DNA from 2 places in the Pacificibacter sp. genome. Region 2 is predicted to be linked to the other one. Evidence: riboswitches for the same ligand, from Rfam matches in the RefSeq annotation. Region 2 holds a riboswitch; the other holds the start of a gene.

Region 1 (7,027 bases), on a different contig from region 2:
AGACCTGCATCAAACGTTGCTGTGATCCCTGCCATGGCCAAACGACCCCGACGGACCAAAATCGCCGCATCCAATCCAAAGGACTGCCAATCAGCCCCGTCCCAAAGGACAGCGGCACGTGCGCTTCCAGCGCTGACATCCGGTGCGAACTTGGGATCCATCGCCAACGCGAGATCATTATCACCCGCGGTCGCCGGCTCACTTGCACTGGTGACTACCAAATTGCCATTGCCTTCAAAGGGCGCGCCGATGCGCTGAGCCAAATCTGCAATTGTGATGCCTGTCATCGTCATTCCTTTCGGGACTTGCTGCGTTAGACATAATGCCAAGCTCTGCGCAATGAAAGGCCCTCGTCACGACAATACGCTGTCGATCCCCAACAAAAAAGGCGCCCCGAAGGACGCCTTTCGATACTTAACCAAACGATGGCCTACCCACCAACAGCGCGCAACTGAACGCCCTGTTTTTGCAGCGCGGCCCAGATTTTTGCATCACGGCCATAGACGTCACGGCGGTATTCCATGCCACCTTTTGGCAATGAAATCGCAGTGCGGTAAATCAGGTGAACCGGCACATGCGCTTCGAGATCTACGACAGATTCCTGACGCGTGTTCAAATGAGATTTAAACAATCCCACAGGGTCATTTGTTTGTTTTGCCAACAAAGCATAAGCGAAATCAAACGGATCTTTTAGGCGAATACACCCGTGCGAATATGCGCGTCTTTCTTTGGCAAACAGGCTTTTCGCAGGCGTGTCGTGCAAGTAGATGTTGTATTTGTTCGGAAAAATGAACTTTACCAAACCAAGCGCATTGCCGTCAGACGGAGGCTGTTTGAGGTTGAAAGGAAAGGTTTTATCCGTAAATTCGGTGAAGTCAACATTTGCGCGATCTACCACTTGGCCGCGCGAGTCTACAAGACGCAGGTGACTTACGGCGCCCGCATCACGCTGCATCAAAGGTAGATATTCTTTGACAGCAATAGAACGCGGCACATTCCATGTTGGATTGATCACCAAGTATTCCATCACATCAGAAAATTCCGGTGTCCGACGATCGGAGTCATTCGCACCGACGACAGACCGCGTTGCAAATGTAACCTTGCCGCTATCGATAATTTTCGCCGTGAAATCAGTAATATTGACCAAAACATGACGTTTGCCACGTTCAAAGTTGGTCCAGCGTTCACGCTCCAACGCGACGTGAATGGCTGCAAGACGTGTTGCGGGTTCCACGTTAACTTCCGCCAAGGTGCCTTTCCCGACAACACCATCAGGTGTCATACCATGCGCGGCCTGAAAGCGTTGAACAGCGCCTTTAATGCTCTCATCGAACACTGTCGTGGCGCTACGCTTCATGTATCCCATCGCGATCAAACGATTGCGCAATGCAACCACGTTCGCGTTCGACTGTCCTTCGGTCAACTTACCGCCAGACACCTTTGGCCCCCAACCGCCTGCGCCAATTGTGCGCTCCAGAACAGCTTTCTCTTTCAGCAGACGTGCATATTCTGGGGAGTTCGGAGCAAGCTGATTGATGTACCCACGCGGTGAGGACTGCGCAAAATTCGTCAAAAGAGCCACACCATCACGGTACGGAATTGAGCGAACGATGCCTTTATCAATGCGAGATGGGATCAACTGACCTGTCTGCATGTCACGCGCATATTCAAGAAACAGCTTGGCCATTTCGACTTCTGCACGACCTAGATCACGTTCAGAACCTATGGAACGAATTTTGCTTTCCAACAACGTCGTGTCATAGGGCGCAAGGCCGTGATCTGGCGCTGCTTTCAACGCGTTTAGCAACGCGGCACGGCGGCTCCGCGCCCGTCCTGCATTTGTCGCAAAAATCGGTTTGTATCCCGTTGCACGGTAAAATTCGCTGAGGGCCTTGTGGTCTGAGGAAGCTTCAGCAATCGACTGCATCAAGCCTGTCACTTGTTGAGCGGTCGCCTTTTCAGGGGCCCCGACAACCAAAGCTGTGGACAGGACGGAAACAACTGCAAAACGGACGCCTTTGGTAACAACAGACGCAAATCGACCGGTTTGATGCGCCTTAGAGACCTTAGAAAAAAACATAATTACCCTCGAAAAAGACAGCGAATTGACTAGGAAATTAACTCATTTCTGGCTGAATGTGAGGGGAATTATTGCATGAAGTTGGCCTTGTGGTCGACAAAGCACACAATTTTACGTGAGGTATATCCACGCTATTCGGCTTGTCGTTTCGCGCGCACTCCCGCGAAGGTTGCGAAATTACAGCCAAAATGCATAGATTTGCCGCCAATGCGCTGATTTCTGCCGAATTTACGTTGATTTAACCTTTTCAACAAACGGAACGCTTGGACGGTGATTCACTTTGTGCAATAAAACAGTTGCAAGCACCTCAGGGAATTGAGGCGAAGCCACGCTTGACAGATGGAAACGGTTTTCAATCAGTCAAACATTGCATCGTTCTGAAGTGCTTACAGTTGTTTTGGCAAAGTCCGAAACAGGTAAATATGCTGCTGACTTCCCTAAACATGGGGACGATTTAGTTCAGAGTGAGTGGTAGTCGATCAGTTAGAATGCCGAAAAATCGGCACACCAAGCCATCCGCGTTGAGGCGGGAATTTAAAAATGGGACGCTTGAGATCATGACGACAGAAAAGTCTAGCGTAATTACGCGGCGCACGCTTTTGCGCAGTTTTGCAGCAGCAAGTCTTTCAGCAGCACCAGTCTATGCCAATGCAGCAGGGTTTCTTCGGGGATCTGGCGATATTCGTCGTTTGCGCATGTATTCTGGCCGCACTGGGGAAAGCATCGACACAATCTATTGGGTCGAGGGCGAGTACATTAAAGATGCTTTGAAAGAAGTGACATATTTCATGCGCGACTGGCGCAACAGCAAAATGAAATCCATTGACGCCCGCACCGTCGACATTATGGCTGCGGCTCATGGATTGATGGATGTCAACGAACCCTACATGTTGCTGTCCGGCTACCGCTCACCAGAAACCAACAACTTGTTGCGTTCACGGTCGCGTGGTGTGGCTAAGAACTCCCTCCACATGAAGGGTGAAGCCGCTGATTTACGCCTCAAGTCCCGCTCCGTTGGCCAAATGGCCGCAGCTGCGCAAAATTGCTCAGCTGGCGGCGTTGGCAGCTACCGTGGAGCGAACTTTGTTCACATGGATTGTGGTCCTGTACGGACATGGAAAGGCTGATTTCGCCCTATTTCATCACACCATTTTAAAAGCCGCCCCTTTGGGCGGCTTCTTTGTTTTGCGATACAAGAACCGTTACGCCGCAACGGGCGCCGGAATTTCCAAAGCCAACACATCCCGAACGGCATTCGCTGCCTCAGCACCCTTTTTCAAGAAATGGTCGGTGTAGAACTTGATGTGATCTTCGGTGGAATGAAAATGATGCGGCGTCAAAGACACGGAGAACATCGGCACTTCAGTTTCCAGCTGCGCGCTCATCAAGCCAGAGACCACGGCGTCTGCCACAAAGTCATGACGGTAAATGCCGCCATCGACGACCAAAGCCGCAACAACGATCGCATCGTACTTGCCGGTTTTTGCAAGGCGCTTGGCCAAAAGAGGTGCTTCAAATGCACCAGGAACATTGTAGACGTCTGTGGACGACGCAGGCGCGTGTTTTGAAATTTGTGCGCAAAATCCGTCGTAAGCTTGATCGACAATGTCAGCATGCCAACGGGCGCGAATAAACGCGATGCGCGGAGAAGATGTTTCGAAGTTTGAAGTCATGTTAGTCATTTTGGAACCCTTGAGTTTACACTGTTAGGTCCCAGAGCACGAAGGAGCACTCACAGCGAGCCAAAGCCCCCTGTTCACACCCCATTCTCTACCATCCGGACTTTAACCGTCGGTTCTGGAATTTCACCAGATCTGCTGACCCTTACGTTTTTACGCGTAAGGCGCTCGCGGACTATAACCGCCGGTGGGGAATTACACCCCGCCCTGAGAACTGTCCTAAATTTAGGCAGTACCGCAAATAAGGTCAAGACCTGTGCGCCTCCAAATGAATGCACCAAAGCACAGAACATTGGCACAAAATGCACATAAACAACGCGACTCACCGCAAACCATTCCGGACATTTACCTCACCATCACACTGATTGAACGGCGGTTCGGAAGGAGAATTTGCAGCGCTGCATAGATAATGAGAGCTGCACGCGGGACATATCATTCCCTCACACTATATGTAGCATCAAGCAACCGCACGATGAAGCCTGAGATCACAGTGCATATATCTAATGTCTTGAACAGAAACATGACGACCTGAGGTCGATATCAAAGGTGAAAGTACATGAATTTACTGCCAACTCTTTCCGTAATCGTAAGCATCGCATTGCCAACAGCCGCACTGGCGCAGGATCACCGCGGTCACAATGAAGGCCTGCAAATCACCATCAGTGGCGGTATTGTCAGCGCACCGTCCTATTTGGGTGATGATGACTATCAGACAACTGTGTTTCCTAATATCTCGCTGAGCTACGGAGAGCGTCTAAAGGCATCGTTGCGCGGCATTGAATACACCGCAATCATTCGAGACAACTGGAGTGCCGGTGGTATTCTGGCTTACGACTTTGGCCGTGAAGAAGACCCTGGCAAAAGCGATTTGACGATTTCTGGCGACGCCTCAACTGACTTGATTGGATTGGGCGATGTTGACGGCACTATTGAGATCGGCGGCTTTGTGGAATATGGCGCGGGCCCGATCGCGTCTAGACTAGAACTACGCCAAGGTGTCGACGGCGGTCACGACGGCTTGCACGGGGAAGCCAGTGTCAGTTACCGCGGTCTGTTCGACGTGTTTGCCGCCCCTGCATTCTTCTCAGTCGGACCGAAAGTGACGTTTGCCGACGATGCCTACAACAGTGCCTACTTTGACGTCTCAGAAACGCAATCCATTGCCTCAGGCATCAGTGAGTATGACGCAGGCGGTGGGATCAATTCCTACGGCCTAAGCGCCTCTGTCATGATGCCACTGTCTGAACATACATCTTTGGTTGGATTTGTAGACTACGACCAATTGACCGGTGATGTTGGGGACTCCTCCATCGTACAAGAACGCGGATCGCAGGATCAGGTTCGCACGGGCATCTTTATCAACTACACATTCTAAGAGCGCTGAAAGCTTTCGCTGTTGCGCCATGCCCTGCAAGGACGGTCATGGCGAAAGCTTCTTCTTTCATCCATCAACTTAAAAGAGCGACAGATGCACATCTGGCATACTGCTCGTAATATCAAGGGATTGTGGCGCACCTAAGAGGATTCGAACCTCTGGCCTCTGCCTTCGGAGGGCAGCGCTCTATCCAGCTGAGCTATAGGTGCATTGAGGCTCGGTATAGGCCATGGGTTTGAGGGGTGCAAATGGTTTTCGCGCCCCTCAGGCATTGTCTTTTAAGCAAACAGATCGTGACACAACTCAAGCGCTGAGACCAATGTGTCGACGTCCTCTTTGGTGTTGTACATCGCGAAAGATGCGCGGCAGGTGGCAGTCACGCCCAAGTGCTCCATCAATGGCATTGCGCAATGCGCACCAGCCCGTACAGCAACGCCGCGCTTGTCCAGCACCGTCGACAAATCATGCGCATGGGCACCAGCCATCGTGAACGAGAAAATCGCGCCCTTATCTGGCGCTGTGCCTTGAACCTGCAACCAATTGAGGCTTTGCAGCTTCTCGCTCGCGTATGTGGCAATCTCGGCTTCATGCTTTGCGACATTGTCCATGCCAACGTTCATCAACCAGTCCAAAGCCACGCCCATTCCGATGGTTTGCACGATGCCAGGCGTGCCGGCCTCGAACTTCATCGGTGGTTTGTTGTAAGTCACAGTGTCCCGTCCAACAACGTCGATCATATCGCCACCGCCCATGAAAGGGCGCATCTCGGCTTGGCGATCAGGGTGCACGTAAATCGCCCCTGAACCCGAGGGACCATAAAGTTTATGACCGGTGATAGGATAGAAATCACAGCCCAAATCTTGGACATCAACAGGACCGTGTACAGCCCCCTGAGATCCGTCGATCAAGCTGGCAATGCCGCGTTCGCGTGCGGCGTGGCAAATGGCTTTCACATCAACGCGTGTGCCGGTGACGTTTGACATCTGCGTCACAGAAACCAGCTTGGTTTTTGGCCCCATCGCGTCAATCACGGCTTGCGCATCTAAGCTGCCATCAGGGGCACATTCGACCCACTTGATCACAACCCCCATACGCTCGCGCAGAAAATGCCATGGAACGATGTTGGCGTGATGCTCCAAAACGGAAATCAGAATTTCGTCACCAGCCTGAAGGCGTGGCATGGCCCAACTGTAAGCGATCAAATTGATGCCTTCGGTCGTGCCAGAGGTAAAGATGATGTCATCTTCATGAGGCGCGTTCAAAAACGTCTTTACGATATCGCGCACGCCTTCGTATTTGTCCGTCGCAAGGTTGGACAAAAAGTGCAAACCACGGTGAACATTAGAATATTCTTCTGAATAGGCCTGTGTGACCGCATCAATTACAACCTGTGGCTTTTGCGCGGACGCCCCGCTGTCGAGATAGGTCAAAGGCTTGCCATTGACCTGCCGCGACAGAATGGGGAACTGCGCGCGAATGGCGTTTACATCATACATCAGAGACCTCTTTGGGAAAGGCGACTTCGATCAGCCCCAAACTCCAGAACACCACAAAAGTTGCGAAAGCGATAAGGCCGATGATGGTCACGCCAGCCCCTGCCCCCAAAAATCCCACCATCATGCCGTACAACAGCCACAGTGGGGATGCCGCCAAAAGCGGCCAGAACGTCGCCATGCGCGTCTCATATGCAGACTGTTTGCCGCCCACCAGACGCAACACGAAATGTAGGAACATTGCCAAAGCGTAAAGCACAAGCGGCATGATAAAGACCCATGCCAAAAGTGCGCCTCCGACCATCATTTCCAACTCTTTGCCCTGCTCAAAAGCTTCGCGAGACAAACGCGGCCACTGCGCCACAAAGATCAAACTGCACGCCAACACAACCGTGATCAG
Region 2 (7,027 bases):
GACGCCATTCGCAAAATGATGAGCACCTTCGGTGCGCAAGCCGCCGATGCGTCCGAGGCGACCGAAGCTGGCCTTGGATCTTTGTTCTCTGCAATGGGTGGTGCGGCGGCTGCGGGTGCTGGCGGTCTGTCTGATATGTTCGCGTCTGTGACCGAGGGCACGCCCATCGGTGAGGCCACTGAAGAAAACGCCAAGCTGATGATCCGCGCTATGATTATGGCCGCAAAATCTGATGGTGAAATCGACGCCGAAGAACGCACCAAAATCTTGGATCACCTGACAGACGCCTCGCAAGAAGAAATTGATTTCGTCCAAGGTGAACTTGATGCCCCCGTTGACCCGACGGCTTTGGCCAAGGATGTGACAGAAGAGACCAAAGCCAAAGTCTATGCGGCTGCGTTGATGGCGATTTCGGTTGATACAGATGCAGAGCGCACGTTTTTGAAAGCTTTGGCCGAGGCGGTTCAGTTGGATCCCGCTAAGCAAACAGAGATTCATCTGTCTATGGGCAAACCTGCTTTGTAAGCGATCGGGTTTTTTAAATTGAAAAGGGCGGCCTGATGGGGCCGCCCTTTTTTGATTTTAGGGTGGGATGCGTCAAGTGCTGCGCGATTCTTGGCGCAGCAGATACACGGACGCGCCGACAATTAGCAGGGACCCAAGCCACATCGACCCTGGTGGGACAAAGCCGAAGGCCAGCACGCCAAAGCCCACATTGAGCGGGAGTTTGAGGTGGTCAAAGGGCTGCAAATACGCCGCATCTGCAACGCTATAAGCCTTGGCGATGGCGTATTGCGCCAGCGCAGTCAAAACCCCAGCAGACAGCATCACAAGCCCCACAAGGTTTGCCCCGATGGCAAGGTTGCCAAGACCGGCATCGCCACTGACAGCCAAGGCCAGATTGATTGGTGTCAGCAAGAGCAACAGATAAACCGTCAGGCTCTCAGGGCTTTCCGTTGCGGTCATGCGTTTGGTCAGCAAGGACGTCAAAGCCCAAAACACAGCTGCCCCCACTGGATAAAGCGCGTAGGCCGAAAAGTCTTCTGCCCACGGGGCCAGTATGATCATGCCGCCGATGAAGCCAACGGTGACAGCGATCCAACGCTCGAGCGTGCTCTTTTCGCCCAAGAACAATCCCGCGCCCAGCGTGACGAAAAAGGGGGATAGCATGATCAAGGCAATGGCTTGCCAGATTGGCACATGGGCCAACCCCGTGATCCACAATTGCACCCCGATGGCAGAAGATACCACGCGCATCACGTGCAAGGTCAGCGCGCTGGTGTGCATGGCCTTGATCCCATGGCGGATCACCCAAGGGGCGGAAAATACAAAGGCGATGAAATATTGCCAAAAGGCGAGGCGGGTCGGGGCGATGCCCTGAACCATGGTGCCGTATTGGCCCAAAAGATTGATCACGGCGAAGAGAATACCTGCAATAACCATTAAGGCGGCGCCGAGCCGTGCAGGGGAATGAAGGGCGCCAAATGGCGCGGAGGTCGATTGAATTGGTCGAGTCATGCGATGTCCTTTTCTGTTGCGCATAACTCAAGGCACACAGGACAACACAGTGCGCAGACGCCGTGGGGCGCTTCGCATTTGGTCCCGCTCTCTTTCATCCGGACTATGACCGTCGGCTCTGGAATCACACCAGATCTGCTGACCCAAGAGTGGCACGTGCCACCCAAAGCGCTCGCGGGCTTGGTTGTCGTTCGCACGCCAACCTTACCGCCGGTGGGGAATTGCGCCCCGCCCTGAGAACGTTGCGGCCGAATTGACCGCGCGGTGACGTTATGCGGCCAAGCGCTTGAGCGCAACTGGGGTATTGAATCGCAATGGCCAAAAAGAAGCGTCAAAGATCTGCCATATGCCACTGGTTGTGCCGGCGAATCTGTGTCATAGGGTGCGCAAGAGCGACGGATTGAACGTTTTTAGCGATCAGTGCGTTATTTTTTTGGCCATGGTGGCCTTGCTTGCTTTTTTTGGCGCCTTGACCATTGACTCGGTCTGGCAACCCTATAAAAGGCGGGCTTCAAGAGATTTCACGGGGTGTCACGCGTAAGTGCCCGACTGACCCGTTGGACGAAAGACTGGAGACTTTAAAAATGGCTAAGCCAACCACAATCAAAATCCGTCTGAACTCAACTGCGGACACGGGCCACTTTTATGTGACCAAAAAGAACGCGCGTACGATGACCGAAAAGATGGTCATGAAAAAGTACGACCCGGTTGTGCGCAAGCATGTTGAGTACAAAGAAGGCAAAATCAAGTAAGCCTGATTTGAACGACGAAATGCAAAAGCCGCGCAAACCACAAGGTTCGCGCGGTTTTTCTTTGCTTAAAAGATTATCCTCGCGGACCTCCCCGATACGACACGCAGCATAGGCGTGACACAGGAGATCCCGATATGTGCCTATTACAAGAAAGCCCTTCGAATGACGGCAGTTTAAGCCTTCAATCGCACCCCAATACAGATTTGCCGCCCTTTATTTTGCGTGCGGCTTTGCCAAGCGACGCGCTTGCCATCGATACGCTGATTGCTGCCAGCTACGGCGCGTTGATGAAGCCCGTTTACCACGATGATATTCTTGCGCGGGCCTTGCCACGTTTGATGCGTACCGCCCCCAGCCTGTTGTCTGGCGGTACCTATTTTGTTGCGGACGCTGGCGGTGTGCTTTTGGGCGCAGGGGGTTGGTCTCAGGCGACGCCCTTTGGCGGTCTTGGGCCTGCCAGCAACGGCCACATGCGCCGTGTTGCCGTTCTGCCCAAATGGACCCGCTCGGGTGTTGGCTCGCTGATTGTTGAACACGCCTTGGCGCACGCGCAAACTCAGGGGGTTGAGAAAATGTTTTGCCTGTCCACTTTGGCGGCTGAAGAGTTCTATGAGGCGCAGGGGTTCAGTGCCACAGGTGAGGTTGAATTGACGTTGGAACCTGGCTTGTACCTCCCTGCGATCCAGATGCAGCGCGCCTTGGCGTAAAGGTCTAGATTTGCGACACCAGATATGGGATCCCAAGACTTAGGGCCGTGCCCAAAAGAGTGCCGACGATCATTAATGAAACATCTCTCTTGATGCGCGGTCCTGCATGTCTGGCGTCATTCACTACCTTAAAGAAAAAGGTGCGCTCGGTCTGTGCCTTGCGCCCTTTCATAATCCAGTTGGCTCCAAGTTGGACGGATTCGCTATACTGTTCGTCGCCAATCAAGGATAGGCCTTCACGGGTGGTCAAAACAACGGGAATATCACGCAAACTGGGTGTGGCCTTAAGGCGCTTTAACGTCTCAAGGCCTGTCGGTGTTTTTGAGTGATGCACTACAGTGGCAAGTTCTTTGCGTTTGTCCGAAATCTGGCGCACGAGATCATCAACCTGTTGGTTGACTTGAGCCGCCTCAGCGCTGTTAAGCACGTCCTTTGTCGCATAAAGGTCAAGCACGATTAGGTTAGGCAAATCTGCTGATGCGCATTCGGTCAAGCGCTCGACCACATCTGAACTGTCTTGACGGGTTTCCACGAAAACGCGGTCGCGTGCATGGTTTTGCGCAAAGGCATTTAGAGTGCTTTGTTCATCGTCAACATAGAGAATTTTCATATAAGTCCTTTGCCCATGCGCGGCACCAGGTTCGTGTGGCGGCATCTCAGTTTCGCTTTAAGCTATCGAAAACTCCAGTTTAAGCAACGTCACAAATGAAAAAGACCGGTCCTAAGACCGGCCTTTCTCTATTCGAATGTAGCTAAAATTACTCGCGGTTGCCGAGGAAGCTCAGCAAGAACATGAACATGTTGATGAAGTCGAGGTAGAGGTTCAACGCGCCCATGATCGCGGATTTCGCAAGCCATGAAGCATCCATCGCATGTGCATGCGCAAGGTACTCTGTTTTGATTTTCTGCGTGTCATAAGCGGTCAGACCAGCAAAGATCAAAACGCCGATGGCAGAGATCGCAAAGCTCAGCATGCCAGAACCCAAGAAGATGTTGACGATGGAAGCAACGATCAAACCGATCAAGCCCATCATCAAGAACGTGCCCATGCCGGACAGGTCTTTCTTAGTAGTGTAGCCAAAGATCGACAGGCCTGCGAAGGAAATTGCGGTCACGAGGAATGTCTGCGTGATCGAAATACCTGTGTAGACCAAGAAGATCGAGCTGATTGAGAGGCCCATCAGCGCCGCATATGCGTAGAAGAAGAGCTGTGCGCCAGAGGCAGACAGGCGGTTAACGGCTGCGCCAAAGGCAAAGATCATGCCGAGCGGGGCAAACATGACGACCCATTTCAATGGGGACATGTAAATCGCTTGACCGAGGCCCGTCAGGTATTGACCGTCACGGAACATGAATTCAGTTGGGGTTGAGGTCACAGCAAGATTTGCAATAGCCCAAGCTGCCAACGCAGTCAGCAACAGCCCGATAGACATCGTGCCGTAAACTTTGTTCATATGCGTGCGAAGGCCTGCATCGATTTGGGCGGCTGAGCGGGCACCAATGCCTGCATCAATCGTTCTGTAGTCAGCCATTAAACTGTCTCCTGTGCGATTTAAAACTTTGTTCCAAGCCGATTGCTTGGTTTCCACATCAATATTGGCGTGAAACGGGTCATTTTCAAGGCGCAAAGGTGGAAATCGGGGGTGAAGATGTAAAAAGACCGCGCCTTTTTGCAAAGCGCGGTCTGGATCGCTGATGGATCGGGGACAATGAGTCCAATCAGGCGATACTTTTGAGACTTAACAAGATCATTTCATCCAGTGTTGAGGGGCATCCCAAGTCGGGCGTGCGGCTTCGCGGTCGGCTTCCATGCGTGTGAGGCCGATGTCTTCTAGGATTGTGTCGTCGAGTTCTGCCAAAGCTTTTCGTTGACGCGCCAATGCGCGCGCTTGGACAAAGCGAGACAACAATGATGAAGAGTGGCTGCGGGCGCGTGGAGCGCGGAGTGTCAATGTAAGCATGGCTTTACTTTCCTATGTGTGAAGTGTCAGTGTCTATGTATCATTCATGTTGATATGTTTCGCCGATTGTGCGACATAAGTAAAATGAATGATTGTTAGATAAAGTATCACGGAGTTTGATATGGCGCGAAATCTGGATATGACGGCCCTCAGGTCTTTTGTCGCTGTGGCTGATTGTGGCGGCGTCACACGGGCGGCGGGGTTCTTAAATCTCACGCAGTCTGCCGTTTCGATGCAGCTCAAGCGGCTGGAAGAAAGCCTTGACTTGAAGCTTCTGGATCGTTCGGCGCGCACGATAGCGTTGACCGCCAATGGCGAACAGCTTTTGTCCTATGCGCGACGTATGTTGGATTTGAATGACGAAGTGTTCGGAAGACTGACTGCGGAAGAATTTGAAGGCGAGATCGTCTTGGGCGTGCCGCATGACGTCGTGTACCCGTCTATTCCGCAGGTGTTGCAGCAATTCAATCACGCCTTCCCACGGATGCGCGTCAATTTGGTGTCGTCTTTTACGGTAAAGCTTAAAGAGATGTTGGCCAAGGGCGAGGCCGATATGATTTTAACCACAGAAGATGCGGTGGACGCCGGCGGCGAGACTTTGGTGGAGCTGCCTTTGGTTTGGATCGGCGCGATCAATGGCTCTGCTTGGCGCCAAAGGCCTTTGCGTTTGGCGTTCGAACATAAATGCCTGTTCCGCAAAGGCGTTCAACAGGCGCTGGACGATGCGGGCATCCCTTGGCAGATGGCGATTGAAAGCGATCAGTCGCGCACCATTGAGGCGTCAGTTTCCGCCGATTTGGCGGTGCATGCCATGTTGGTCGGGTCTACTCCGCCACAATCTGAGATGGTCCAGCACGGCGGGGCTTTGCCGGAACTGTCGAGCAAAAAGGTCAATCTCTACGCCGCCGATGTGGCGCGAGGCGAAGCTTTTAATGCGCTCAGAGACTTGTTGCGCAACTCATACGAGATGCGTCTGAACGCGCGTGGCATGGCGGCGCAGTAAATAAGGTCACGTGGTGATGATCACCTTGCCAGTGGCGGTTCGGTTTTTGAGCAGCCCAAGGCCTTGGACTGCGTTCGCCAATGGCAACCGATGAGAAATATGCGGAGTGATTTTGCCTTGCGCGGCCCAATCAAACAGTTGGCTCAGCGAATTCGCGACCACATCTGGCGCGGTCTGGAAATATGCGCCCCAGTAAAAGCCGATCACTGAAATGTTTTTGACCAGCATATGATTGGGTTTCAATGTCGGCAGGTCACCGCTTGCAAACCCGATCAACAGAATACGGCCATCTGGGTTTGTCGCGCGAAAACAGGCTTCGAACAGATCGCCGCCAACAGCATCATAAACAACATCCGCACCACCAAGCGCTTTAATCTTGTCGCGCAGCTCGGGGTCTTGCGCATCAAACGCGTGATCCGCGCCTGCGTGTTTGGCAATGTCGAGCTTGGCTGCACCGCGTGCAATAGCGATCACTTCTGCCCCCATCGCTTTTCCAAGTTCAACGGCCGTCAATCCAACGCCGCCCGCGGCGCCAGTCACGACCAGTCTTTCGCCCGCTTGAAGCCTTGCTTTGTGGGTGAGGGCCAAATGCGATGTGCCATAGGCAATTTGTAGCGCAGCCGCCGCATCATATGAGAGTGTCGGAGGCAAAGGAATGCAACGCGCACTGGGCACAATTGCATGATCGGCAAGGCCGCCGTGGCCAGTATAAGCAGCGACGCGCATGCCGACTTTCAACGCCGCAGGCGCGTCGGGGCCAAGCGCGACAATATCACCTGCAAGCTCCATCCCAAGCGTGAAAGGGGGCTCTGGCGTTTCTTGGTAGGTGCCTTTGGTCATTAACAGATCGGAAAAGTTCAAGCTGCAAGCGCGCACTTTGATAAGCACCTGAGCGCCCACGGGGGCGTTCAGCGAGACGGTTGTCATTTGCGGCTCATGGCCGAAGTCGGAGACCTGAAGGGCGGTTGTTAAAGTGTTCATTTTGAAAGTTTGCCCCAATCGCACAGCAAATGGAATCAGTCTTATCGCCGCATTCAAAACGAGTCGCCTGATCGATTCACCCTTGAGTTGTATTGCATTCCGTTG

The links. Region 2 has a riboswitch for FMN ahead of ABF287_RS04300 (DMT family transporter). Riboswitches for the same ligand answer to the same signal wherever they lie in the genome.
Region 1: another riboswitch for FMN. It lies ahead of ABF287_RS01575 (6,7-dimethyl-8-ribityllumazine synthase); the one in region 2 lies ahead of ABF287_RS04300 (DMT family transporter).

The regions. Positions count from the first base shown of each region.
Region 1 covers NZ_JBDMZG010000020.1:50,952-57,978, reverse strand. Annotated here, with positions in the region: gene ABF287_RS01590 (UDP-3-O-(3-hydroxymyristoyl)glucosamine N-acyltransferase) at 1-287, opposite strand, end outside; gene ABF287_RS01585 (L,D-transpeptidase family protein) at 431-2,080, opposite strand; gene ABF287_RS01580 (DUF882 domain-containing protein) at 2,638-3,207, shown strand; gene ABF287_RS01575 (6,7-dimethyl-8-ribityllumazine synthase) at 3,283-3,753, opposite strand; FMN riboswitch at 3,842-3,978, opposite strand; gene ABF287_RS01570 (MipA/OmpV family protein) at 4,316-5,134, shown strand; tRNA gene ABF287_RS01565 (tRNA-Arg) at 5,267-5,343, opposite strand; gene ABF287_RS01560 (cysteine desulfurase) at 5,413-6,630, opposite strand; gene ABF287_RS01555 (YIP1 family protein) at 6,623-7,027, opposite strand, start outside.
Region 2 covers NZ_JBDMZG010000042.1:1,394-8,420, reverse strand. Annotated here, with positions in the region: gene ABF287_RS04305 (DUF533 domain-containing protein) at 1-525, shown strand, start outside; gene ABF287_RS04300 (DMT family transporter) at 598-1,518, opposite strand; FMN riboswitch at 1,601-1,763, opposite strand; gene rpmG (50S ribosomal protein L33) at 2,103-2,270, shown strand; gene ABF287_RS04290 (GNAT family N-acetyltransferase) at 2,405-2,977, shown strand; gene ABF287_RS04285 (hypothetical protein) at 2,982-3,587, opposite strand; gene ABF287_RS04280 (Bax inhibitor-1/YccA family protein) at 3,736-4,509, opposite strand; gene ABF287_RS04275 (DUF1127 domain-containing protein) at 4,726-4,938, opposite strand; gene ABF287_RS04270 (LysR family transcriptional regulator) at 5,060-5,941, shown strand; gene ABF287_RS04265 (NADPH:quinone oxidoreductase family protein) at 5,948-6,868, opposite strand.